Regions from separate parts of the Streptosporangium sp. NPDC005286 genome, predicted to be linked through region 1. Evidence: riboswitches for the same ligand, from Rfam matches in the RefSeq annotation. Region 1 holds a riboswitch; each other region holds the start of a gene.
What was found. Region 1 has a riboswitch for cyclic di-AMP ahead of ABZU75_RS05075 (C40 family peptidase). Riboswitches for the same ligand answer to the same signal wherever they lie in the genome.
Positions count from the first base shown of each region.

Region 2: it holds a riboswitch for cyclic di-AMP, as region 1 does, so the genes downstream of both, ABZU75_RS16315 (hypothetical protein) here and ABZU75_RS05075 (C40 family peptidase) in region 1, are expected to answer to the same signal.
Region 3: it holds a riboswitch for cyclic di-AMP, as region 1 does, so the genes downstream of both, ABZU75_RS11885 (hypothetical protein) here and ABZU75_RS05075 (C40 family peptidase) in region 1, are expected to answer to the same signal.

Region 1 covers NZ_JBEXGU010000008.1:21,032-24,297, forward strand. Annotated here, with positions in the region: gene ABZU75_RS05065 (NlpC/P60 family protein) at 1-277, shown strand, start outside; gene ABZU75_RS05070 (class I SAM-dependent methyltransferase) at 350-1,048, shown strand; cyclic di-AMP (ydaO/yuaA leader) riboswitch at 1,392-1,551, shown strand; gene ABZU75_RS05075 (C40 family peptidase) at 1,763-2,185, shown strand; gene ABZU75_RS05080 (hypothetical protein) at 2,433-3,266, shown strand, end outside.
Region 2 covers NZ_JBEXGU010000037.1:30,061-33,326, reverse strand. Annotated here, with positions in the region: gene ABZU75_RS16320 (response regulator transcription factor) at 39-545, shown strand; gene ABZU75_RS16315 (hypothetical protein) at 657-1,580, opposite strand; cyclic di-AMP (ydaO/yuaA leader) riboswitch at 1,635-1,771, opposite strand; gene galT (galactose-1-phosphate uridylyltransferase) at 1,844-2,923, opposite strand; gene ABZU75_RS16305 (DeoR/GlpR family DNA-binding transcription regulator) at 2,920-3,266, opposite strand, start outside.
Region 3 covers NZ_JBEXGU010000023.1:69,199-72,464, reverse strand. Annotated here, with positions in the region: gene ABZU75_RS11895 (roadblock/LC7 domain-containing protein) at 1-146, shown strand, start outside; gene ABZU75_RS11890 (hypothetical protein) at 159-530, shown strand; gene ABZU75_RS11885 (hypothetical protein) at 658-1,635, opposite strand; cyclic di-AMP (ydaO/yuaA leader) riboswitch at 1,871-2,022, opposite strand; gene ABZU75_RS11880 (DUF4253 domain-containing protein) at 2,426-3,226, opposite strand.

The sequences.
Region 1 (3,266 bases):
CGGCTGGGACTGCTCGGGCCTGGTCCAGGCCTCCTGGCGCAGCGGGGGGGTCAGCCTCCCCCGTACCACCTGGGAGCAGTGGAGCTGGGGCACCAGCCGCAAGGTCTCGCTGAACGACCTCCAGCCGGGCGACCTCATCTTCAGTGAGGGCCTGGGCCACGTCAGCATGTACGCGGGCAACGGGCAGATCGTGCACGCCCCGCAGACCGGCGACGTCGTCAAGGTCGTCCCGCTCTCGGCCTACGGCCGTCGCCTCGTCGGAGCCGTCCGCCCCTGACGCGCGGTGCGCGGGTCCCGGCGGCCGGAAAACCGGGTGCGTCGCGCGCGGTGGCGCTGCCAGCATCGGAACATGATCACTTCATGGATGCTCGACGAACTCGCCCATGCCGGTCCCGAGCACCTCGACGCCGCGTTCGTCGCCGGGTTCGACCGCAAGCAGGGCAGGCCCGATCCGGGGGAGGACCTCGCCGCGCTCGCCGGGCGCGGCCTGGGGGAGACGGCGACGGTCGTGGAACTCGGCGCGGGGACGGGGCAGTTCGCGCTGGCCGCGGCGCGGCGGTTCCGGCGCGTGGTGGCGGTCGACGTCTCCCCGGCGATGCACGACTTCCTGACCGTCCGGGCCGCCGAGGACGGCCTGGCCAACCTCGAATGCGTGCGGGCGGGCTTTCTCTCCTACGAGCACGCCGGGCCACCCGCGGACGCGGTCTACACCCGTCACGCCCTCCATCAGCTCCCCGACTTCTGGAAGGCGGTCGCACTCGACCGCATCGCGCGGATCGTACGACCGGGGGGCGTCCTGCGCCTGCGCGATCTGATCTTCGATTTCCGGCCGGCCGAGGCCGACGCCGTGCTCGGCCGCTGGCTCGACGGCGCGGCCGACGATCCCGCGCTGGGTTATACCCGCGAGGACTACGCCGAGCATCTGCGCACCGAGTACAGCACCTTCCGGTGGCTTCTCGAGCCGATGTTCGACGCCGCCGGGTTCGAGATCGTCGAGGCGGACTTCAGGGAATCGATCTACGGCGCCTACACGTGCGTCCGGCGCTGACCCATGCTCCGCGGCGGGAGAGGGCGCCCTCGCGGCTTCAACCGTGAATTATGGCAAATGTGATGAACATTACAGAAATCGCGATTTGTCGGGCGTGATTCCGGGGGTGTGACGAGAGTCATATCTCAATAGCATAAATGGCCATTAAGCAGGGGTAACAGGAAGATCACGAAGGCTTATTGATCTTCTTGTTTGGCGAATGCTTTGCCGAAGGTTGGAGATCGGGGTAACTTCTGGCCTCGCGACGTGCAAGCCATGCCGTCGCGGTGAATGTCGGTCTTCGGGCCGGTGTCCCTATAGAAATCCAACCGGCCGCCGTTCCCCTGCCGGGGACGGACCTCATCACGGCGGCCCGCCGAATCTATGCAGCCAGGAGGCATGGAACCGGGGACCCAAAAGGCCCGACACAGCGTGGCCAGGGGTGAATCAGCGCATTTGCGCCGTAGGGCATCTTCCAAGCCCGAACCCGTCAGCTAACCCGGTAGGCATCAGTGGAAGCACCAAGGAGAAATCCTGTCTACCACCCCGTGTAACACCCGTCTGTCGCGCCTTTTCCGCCTTTCCCTCGGCGGCATCGCCCTCACCCTGACCGCCTCAGCCGGAGCGGTCACCCTGGGGCCGACGGCGGCCAGGGCGACGACGGACAGCACCCCTGAGATCCTGGTCAACACCGCGGCCGGAGTCTCCGAGCAGGCCGAGAGCACGAAGAGAACCGTGCCCAAGGCCAAGGCCGGTACCAAGGTCAAGACCAAGATGAGCAGGGCGGCCCTGCAGAAGGTTCGGGCTCGCAAGGCCGTCTCGACGGCCAAGAAGCAGGTCGGCGATCCGTACCGGTGGGGCGCCTCCGGTCCCGGCGCGTTCGACTGCTCGGGGCTCGTCAAATACGCCTGGCGCAAGGCGGGCGTGTCCATTCCCCGGATCACGCACAGCCAGTACCGGGCGATCAGGAAGAAGGTCTCGTGGAGCCACCTGCGCCCCGGTGACCTGATGTTCTTCAGCGGAAAGGGCCACGTCGGCATGTACGTCGGCAAGGGCAGGATGGTCCACTCGCCGAGCAGCGGCAAGACGGTCCGGATCGTGAAGCTGGAGGGGTACTACCGGTCCTCCTTCGCCGGAGCGGTCCGGCCCGGAGCCTGAGCAGGGGCGTCGGCCCCGTTCCTCACATGTGCGGGGACGGGGCCGCTCCGTTTCCGGCGAAGGCCGCGAGCGCGTGGCCGGCGGCCTGGGCCGGCGCGGATCCGCGCTACCGGATCACGTTCCGCTCCGGCGGCAGAACGCGGCAGGTCAGGGCACGCTCGCGCCCCGGCGGGCACTCCCGTGCGGGCCTTCACCTCCGGCCCGAGGGCCGGAGCGCCGGTCCACGTTCCGCTAGCATCACATCGTTATGTCCGTCCCGAAGGGGCGCCGCACCGTGCTCGCCGGGATGCTGGCGCTGATGAGCGTGGGCCCGTTGGCCGGGACGGGTCCTCTCCTGGCCGGAGCCGGCCCGCTTCCTCACGACCCTCTCCACCGCGCCGGAGAACTCCCCGTCGACCTTCGCGACCTGTGGCCCGGTGCCGCCGTCGTCGTCCGGGGCGAGCACTCCCTCGTGATCGGCCACGACGTCGCGCCCGCCGTCCTGCGGGACCTGGCCGCCAGGGCCGACCGGGCCCGCCGCGCGGTCGCGGCGATCTGGGGGCCGGTCCGAGCGATGATCCTGTTCCCCGCCACCGACGCCGAGGCCGCGGCACTCGCCGGAGCGGAGAGCACCCGGGGCCTGGCCGCGATGGCGACCGCGGACCGGGTGATCGTCCTGCCCTCGGGCTACGCGAGGCTCAGCACGACCGGCAGGGACGTGGTGATCACGCACGAACTCGTGCACGTGGCCACCGGCGCGACCCGTGGCGGCCGGGTGCCGATGTGGCTGTCGGAGGGCTTCGCCGACTACGTGGGCTACCGCGATGCCGGGATCCCGGTGCGGACGGCCGCCGCCGAGCTGGCCGCCGAGGTGCGCGCCGGAGTCCTGCCCGCCCGTCTCCCCGGTCCCGCCGACTTCGCCCCCGGCGCCCCGCGGCTCGCGCAGGCGTACGAGGAGGCCTGGCTCGCCTGCCGGTTCATCGCGGAGCGCTTCGGCGAGAAGGCTCTGGTGAGGCTCTACGGTGGCGATGTCACCGGCACGCTCGGCCTGTCGCCTGCCCAACTCACCGTGGCGTGGCGTGACTACCTCGAAAAGGAACTC
Region 2 (3,266 bases), on a different contig from region 1:
CCCACCGGAGGGTGGCGCGTGCCCGTCTCGCCGTCCTCATGGACGTGAAGATGCCGGACATGGACGGCATCGAGGCGACACGGCGTATCTGTGCCGACCCGGCCGACGCCGGCATCCGCGTACTGATCCTCACCACGTTCGATCAGGACGAATACGTCTACGCGTCGCTACGGGCAGGTGCGAGCGGCTTCCTCCTCAAGCACGCCACGGCGACCGAGCTCCTGGCCGCCATCAAAGTCGTCGCCGCCGGCGAAGCGCTGCTCGCGCCCACCGTCACCCGTCGGCTCATCGCCGAATTCCTGCGACGCCCCCACCCCGCCTCGGCCGCGCGAGACCTCGACGACATCACCCAGCGCGAGCGCGAGGTGCTCACCCTCATCGGCAGGGGAATGTCCAACTCCGAGATCGCCGAGCACCTGCACCTCACCGTCGGCACGGTCAAGACCCATATCGGCCGACTCCTGGCCAAACTGCACGCCCGGGACCGGGCTCAGCTCGTCATCGCCGCCTACGAAGGCAGGCTCGTCAACCCGTCGCCGCAATGATCACCAAGCTCGCCGGCCCCAGCCGCGGTCAGGCCTTCCCGAACCGGCGGCCTGCCTCTGCGTGATCACCTACCGACACGAACATCATTTCAGCTCGTGTATGCATCCCTTCTAGTACATCGAGATGTGCGGGTGGTCGTAGTGGTTGGCGGTGATGCCGCCGCGGTTGGACATGGTTCTCCAGCCGGAGCCGTGGTTGATGCGCTGGCGCCAGATCACGTACTTCACTCCGAGCTTGGACTTGTTCTTGATGGCCCAGGCGGCGATCTCGTCGCCGAGCCGGAGGTTGGCGGCTGAGGGCATCGTGCCGCCGGTGCTCATCATGAAGTCGCAGGCGCGGCCGAGGGGGTGCTCGCCGCCGTCGTTCGCGGACCGGTAGCAACCGACGGCGTACGGGAGGTTGAAGCGTCTCTTGACGGCCTCACGCATGATCCGGGTCCGGTCGGTGATGTTGTCGGCGCCGGTGGGGAGTTGCGGGGCCCAGCTGCCGTCGGCGCGGCGCCCGGAGCCGACGGGGGCGAGCTGGTCGAGCCTGTTCTTGATGTCCTTGATCAGATCTTCGACCTCGTCACGCTGGGTCTGCATCTCCTTGGCCTCCTCACCGATTTCGTCGGTGAGCCTGGCGGCCGTCTCGGTCGCCCTCTTCCTGCGTTCGAAGCTCTCGGCGAAGCCCTGCAGGTGCGCGCTCTGCTGGGCGGTGAGCTGCTCCATCACCGCTGCTCCACCCATGTCGTCGGCGAACAGCAGCGCGGGCAGCCCTCCGATGCTGCTCTGGTAGCGGAGCTGGACTATGGAGTCGACCTGCTTTTCCGCCCTGGCGTAGAGGTCGGAGGCCCTGGCCAGGTTCTGCTTGGCGACGGCCTCGGCCTTCTGTGCCTTCTTGAGGGACTCGCGCTTGGCCGCGTATGCTTCGATCAGCCCGTCGACCTTCTTGCCGAGCTTGGCCAGCTCGGCGCGGAGTTTGGCCTCGGTCGGCTTGGGTTCCGCGCTTCCCGCGGTGGGGGCACCGAGGGTGAACGTGGCGACCAGGCTCAAACAAAGGGCCAGAGCCGCATGCCGACGGAACGTGGGGGACGGGGCCGCCACGAACTCTCCTCTCCTTCCGCCTACCGGGTTAGCTGACGGGTTCGGGCTGGAGAACGCCCTTCCACCGAAGTGGTTTCACCCCAGGTGCGGTGGTTCCCCGGCTCCCGGGCGATGCGCCTGGGATTAGGCATATCGGCTGTTGCAGCCGATGTGGGAAGGATAGTAGTGGTAAACACAGGGTCACGCGACTTCAAGACGAGACCAATTGGTGATTAGTTCGTGACAACAGAGCGCAGAAGGTGTGCTGCCTCCTCGGGCAGTACGTCGTTCACGAAGGCACCCATGGCCGACTCGGAGCCGGCGAGATATTTCAGCTTGTTCGGCGCGCGGCGGATGCTGAACAGCTCCATGTGCGCGTACGACAGGTCGCGACCGGTGTTGACCGGCGCCTGGTGCCAGGCCGCGATGTAGGGCATCGGCACGCCGAACAGCCCGTCGAGGCGGCGGAGCACGTCGGTGTAGAGCGGTCCGAACGCCGCGCGCTCCGCGGGCTCCAGTCCGACCAGGTCGGGGACCTGCCGGTGGGGGTAGAGGTGAACCTCCACCGGCCAGCGCGCCGCGGCCGGGACGAACGCCGTCCAGTGCTCGTTCGAGGCCACCACCCGGACCCCGGCCTCCCGCTCCGCGGCGAGCACGTCGGCGAACAGGTTGCCGCCGGTCCGCTCCCGGTGGCGCCCGGCCGCCCCGAGGGTCAGCTTGGTGCGCGGGGTCACGTAGGGGTACGCGTAGATCTGGCCGTGCGGGTGGGCCAGGGTGATGCCGATCTCTGCTCCCCGGTTCTCGAAACAGAACACCTGCTCCACGCCCGGCATCGCCGACAACTCCGCCGTACGGTCGATCCAGGCCTCCATGACCAGCTCCACCTGCTCGGGGGGGAGCATCGCGAATGAGGAGTCGTGCTCGGCGGTGAAACAGACCACCTCACAGCGGCCGATCCCGGGGCGGACCTCACTCAACCCGCCAACCTGCTGATAGTCGCCCAGATAGGTGGAGAACGAGGGGAACCTGTTCTCGAAGACCGCCACGTCGTAGGCCGCGGAGGGGATCTCGGTGAGGTTGCCGGAGGTGGAAGGGCAGAGCGGGCACTCGCTGGCCGGGGGCAGGAAGGTGCGGCCCTGGCGGTGTCCGGCCACCGCGATCCACTCCTCGGTCAGCGGGTCGTAACGCAACTCGGAGGCGGCGGGGCGGGGCGGCAGGTCGCGGCTGTCGACCGCTCCGCGGTCGGTGTCGTCGCGGCGGTCGAAGTAGAACAGCTCCCGGCCGTCGGCCAGGTGGGTGATCGTACGCTTCATCGGCCGACGCTCTCGCTCTCCTGCTGTGGCTCTGTGATGATCAGCTCTCCCACCGAGGCGGCGAGCTCCTCGCGGGCCTCCTCGGCCAGGCCGGAGTCGGTGACCACGATGTGGGCCTGGGCCAGCTCGGCGATCGTGCTGATGCCGACCGTGCCCCACTTGGTGTGGTCGGCGAGCACCACCAGGCGGTGCGCGGAGGCGACCAGCTCGCGGTTGGTCTCGGCCTCCAGCAGGTTGGGCGTGGTGAACCCGGCTCGGGCGCTCATCCCGTGCACGCCGAGGAAGAGGGTGTCGACGTGGAGTCCCCGGATCGCCGTGACCGCGACCGGGCCGACCAGCGCGT
Region 3 (3,266 bases), on a different contig from region 1:
ACGCGGCCTGCTACGCCGCCGGACCCAAGATCGTCCTCACAGTCCTGGCACGCCCGGGGACCAACCTCGGGCTGCTCCGGCTGGAGGGTCGCAAGACGGCGGCCAGATTGGCCGCCATCACCTCGCGCATGTCGATAACCCAGTGATCGGAGACAGAAATGGGCAACATGGACATCTCTCTCAAGGAGATGATGGCGATCGACGGCGCCATCGGCGCGGTCATCGTCGACTACAACAGCGGGATGGCGCTGGGCGCGCTCGGCGGTTCCAAGGATCTCGACCTCCAGGTGGCGGCCGCGGGTAACACCGAGGTCGTCAAGGCCAAGATGCGGACCATGGAGTCGCTCGGTCTCAAGGACGGCATCGAGGACATCCTCATCACGCTCGGCACGCAGTACCACGTGATCCGCCCGCTCTCCGGCCGGAGCGGCAAAGGCCTGTTCATCTACATGGCCCTCGACCGGAACCGGGCCAACCTCGCGCTCGCGCGGCACGTCCTGCGCGGCATCGAGGAGAGGCTCGAGGTCTGATCCTGCCGCGGCCCGTGCCCTTTCAGAAAGGGCACGGGCCGCGGCAGGAGCTCACCGCCCGGGCGTTACCGGGGCGGTGAGCTCATCGATCGCGTCGGTGCGGGACGGCCGGAGATCGCGCCGGGCCTCAGCTCTCCTCAGCGACCGCCCTGCGGCGGAGGCGGCCGGCGACCAGGTAGGTGGCACCGCCCGCGGCGAGCACTCCCGCCAGGGCCAGGGTGGCGGCCGTGGTGGCGGAGGGCCCGGCCGGGGTCGCGGCCGCCACCGGGGCGGTGGCGGCCAGGTCCCGGACACCCTGCTCGGCGGCCTTGGCATCGGCGCCGGACAGGGCGATCGGCTTGGCGGCGACGATCGCCCCGGGCGCGGTGAGGGGCTCGGACATGATCTTGGGCTTGGCGAACGTCTGGCTCACCTGCTGGGTCTTCACAGCCTTCTTGGACTGCTCGTCCTTGACCAGGACGGTCTGCGGAGGCTTCGCCGGGTTCGCGTCCCGGTAACGCCAGGCACCGGTGGAGAACGCCACGGGGTGGTTCTTCTTGCCCACGCCGTCACCCCACTTGGTGACCACGTACTTGACGTCGATGTGGCCCATGCCGCCGTTACCGTCCACACCGAGCGTGCCGGGGTTGAACCGGCCACCGGTCAGGTCGGCGAAGGTCTTGGCGTCAAGGTCGATCATGACGCCCACGTTGGAGGGCACGCCGGGACCGCGGTCACCGACGAAGAACTTGGCCTTCTTGCCCTTGTAGACGACGTAGCCCTCGGTGAACAGGGGCCAGCTCGGGCTGGCGATCATGCCCTTCTGCATCGGCTTGCCACTGGCCGGCAGACCGGTGTCGCCGGCCCGGCCCGAGGAGTCGTCCCAGAAGTAGGAGGCCCTGGTCGAGCCCTGGAGGAGCACGACCTCGTTGGCGGCCACCTCGGTGTCCGTGCCGGGGGAGGCGGCGGAGGCCGGGGCGGCGGAGGCGGGGGAGGCGGGCAGCGCGGAGGCGACGCCGCCGGAGACGAGCACGCTCGCGCCGACGAGGGCGGCGGTGATGAGACGGTTCTTGTACGAGAGGTTCTTGATCAGACCGTTCTTGGGCAGGTCAAAGGGGAGATGCATGAAGAAGGGGCTCTTTCACGAGGGAACGGGGCAGCCAGCTGCGACACACGGCAAGGGGTGCACTGGCGGGGACGCGCTCTTCGGAAAAGCGGCGTGGCGAGATCAGCGGATCGCTACGCGGAGCACGGTCCAGGTGCCGCGCTCAGGCGCGGCGACGAAGGACGGAGATGAAGTTCAGGTGGTCGGCACGGGCAGGGCGGGCACCGACGCGGTGACGCGGTGATCCATGAGGGGGATCTCCTCTCCAGCTCGTCTACCGGGTTAGCTGACGGGTTCGGGCGATGGAGTTGCCCTACCGCCGCACATTCGCGGCGGATTCACCCCGGGAAAGTGGTTCCCCGGTTCCCTGGACCCTGCGGGCCCGGTGGGATTCGACGTCGGCCGGCCGCTCCCTCTTGTGAAGGGCAGGTCGCCAACCGATATCCGTGGACACTACCCACCGAAACCGGACAAAGCAAAGCAAATGTCATGAAAACCCCAGAAGATCTACCTACAAGCTTCAAGAGAAGCCCATCGGAGACCCCGTCCCACCAACAACCGCCCTACCAGCGAGAACGTCTTGCCGATCTCGGGTTTCACACCCCGGAGACCCGTATCCGAGGGCCTTCCGCGCCCACGAGGAGCCCAGTCGCGCGAGGGTGATCCACACCCCGCGCCCCGTACCCGAAGCCCTTCCACGCCCGGGGAGAGACCATCCCCGAGGTAGATCACCCTCAAAGGTCCACATTGGGGAATACACGCTCTCCGAGGAAGCCCTCCCTCGACGAAGGGGGACCCACGACGGGCGAGCTCAGTCCCACCAGAACGACCAGGCGTTCCTGCCCTTGATCTGCTCGGCGTAGTCGATGAGGTTCCCCGCGCCCTGGATGATGCTGTCGGGGCAGAACGTCCAGTGCTCCGCGGCGACGTGCAGGGCGTGTTCCGAGGTCGTCGGGGGCGCGGCGACGCTGAGGTCGAGGGTGTTGAACCCCATCCCGACCAGCCGCACCCCGAACCTGTCCTCCCAGCTCCGTACCACCGCCGCGAGCGGGACCATCCACTCGTTGTGGTTCAGGGCGCCCTGCCAGCCCATGACGGCGAGGGCGTCGGCCCCGCGCTCGACCGCGACGAGTCCGAGCGGGGTCCTGCGCTCGGCCACCAGGCCCGCGTACCAGTCGGCGACCACACCGGGATCGGCGGCGAGCCTTCCCGCCGGGGCCGGACCCGGACATTCGACTCCGAAGGGGGCGAGGATTTCGAGCTGGTCGATGTGAGCCTTGGCGATCCAGTCGGACCAGACCTCGCCCATGAACGCGGCGGCGTGGTAGTTGTCGATCTCGACGGCGGTGTCCGGGGCGATCTGACCGGCCGACCAGGGCTGCACCGAGTCCTCCAGCAGCACCGGCCACAGGCCGGAGTGCTCGTGCTGCGCCCGCAGCCGTGCCCAGTACTCACCTGAGACGGCCACCTCACTGAGCCAGAACGCCGGACGGCGACGAAAGGAGAGCTGAGCGTAACCGGGGTCGGGCCACACCACGTCACCCGGTGGCAGGTCCACCGAGAGCCTCCGGCCCTCGCCCCCGCTGCTCCCGTCGGCCTCGTCAGCGAACAACTGGCCCAGAACTGGCGGAAGCCTCCCACCCTCGCAATCG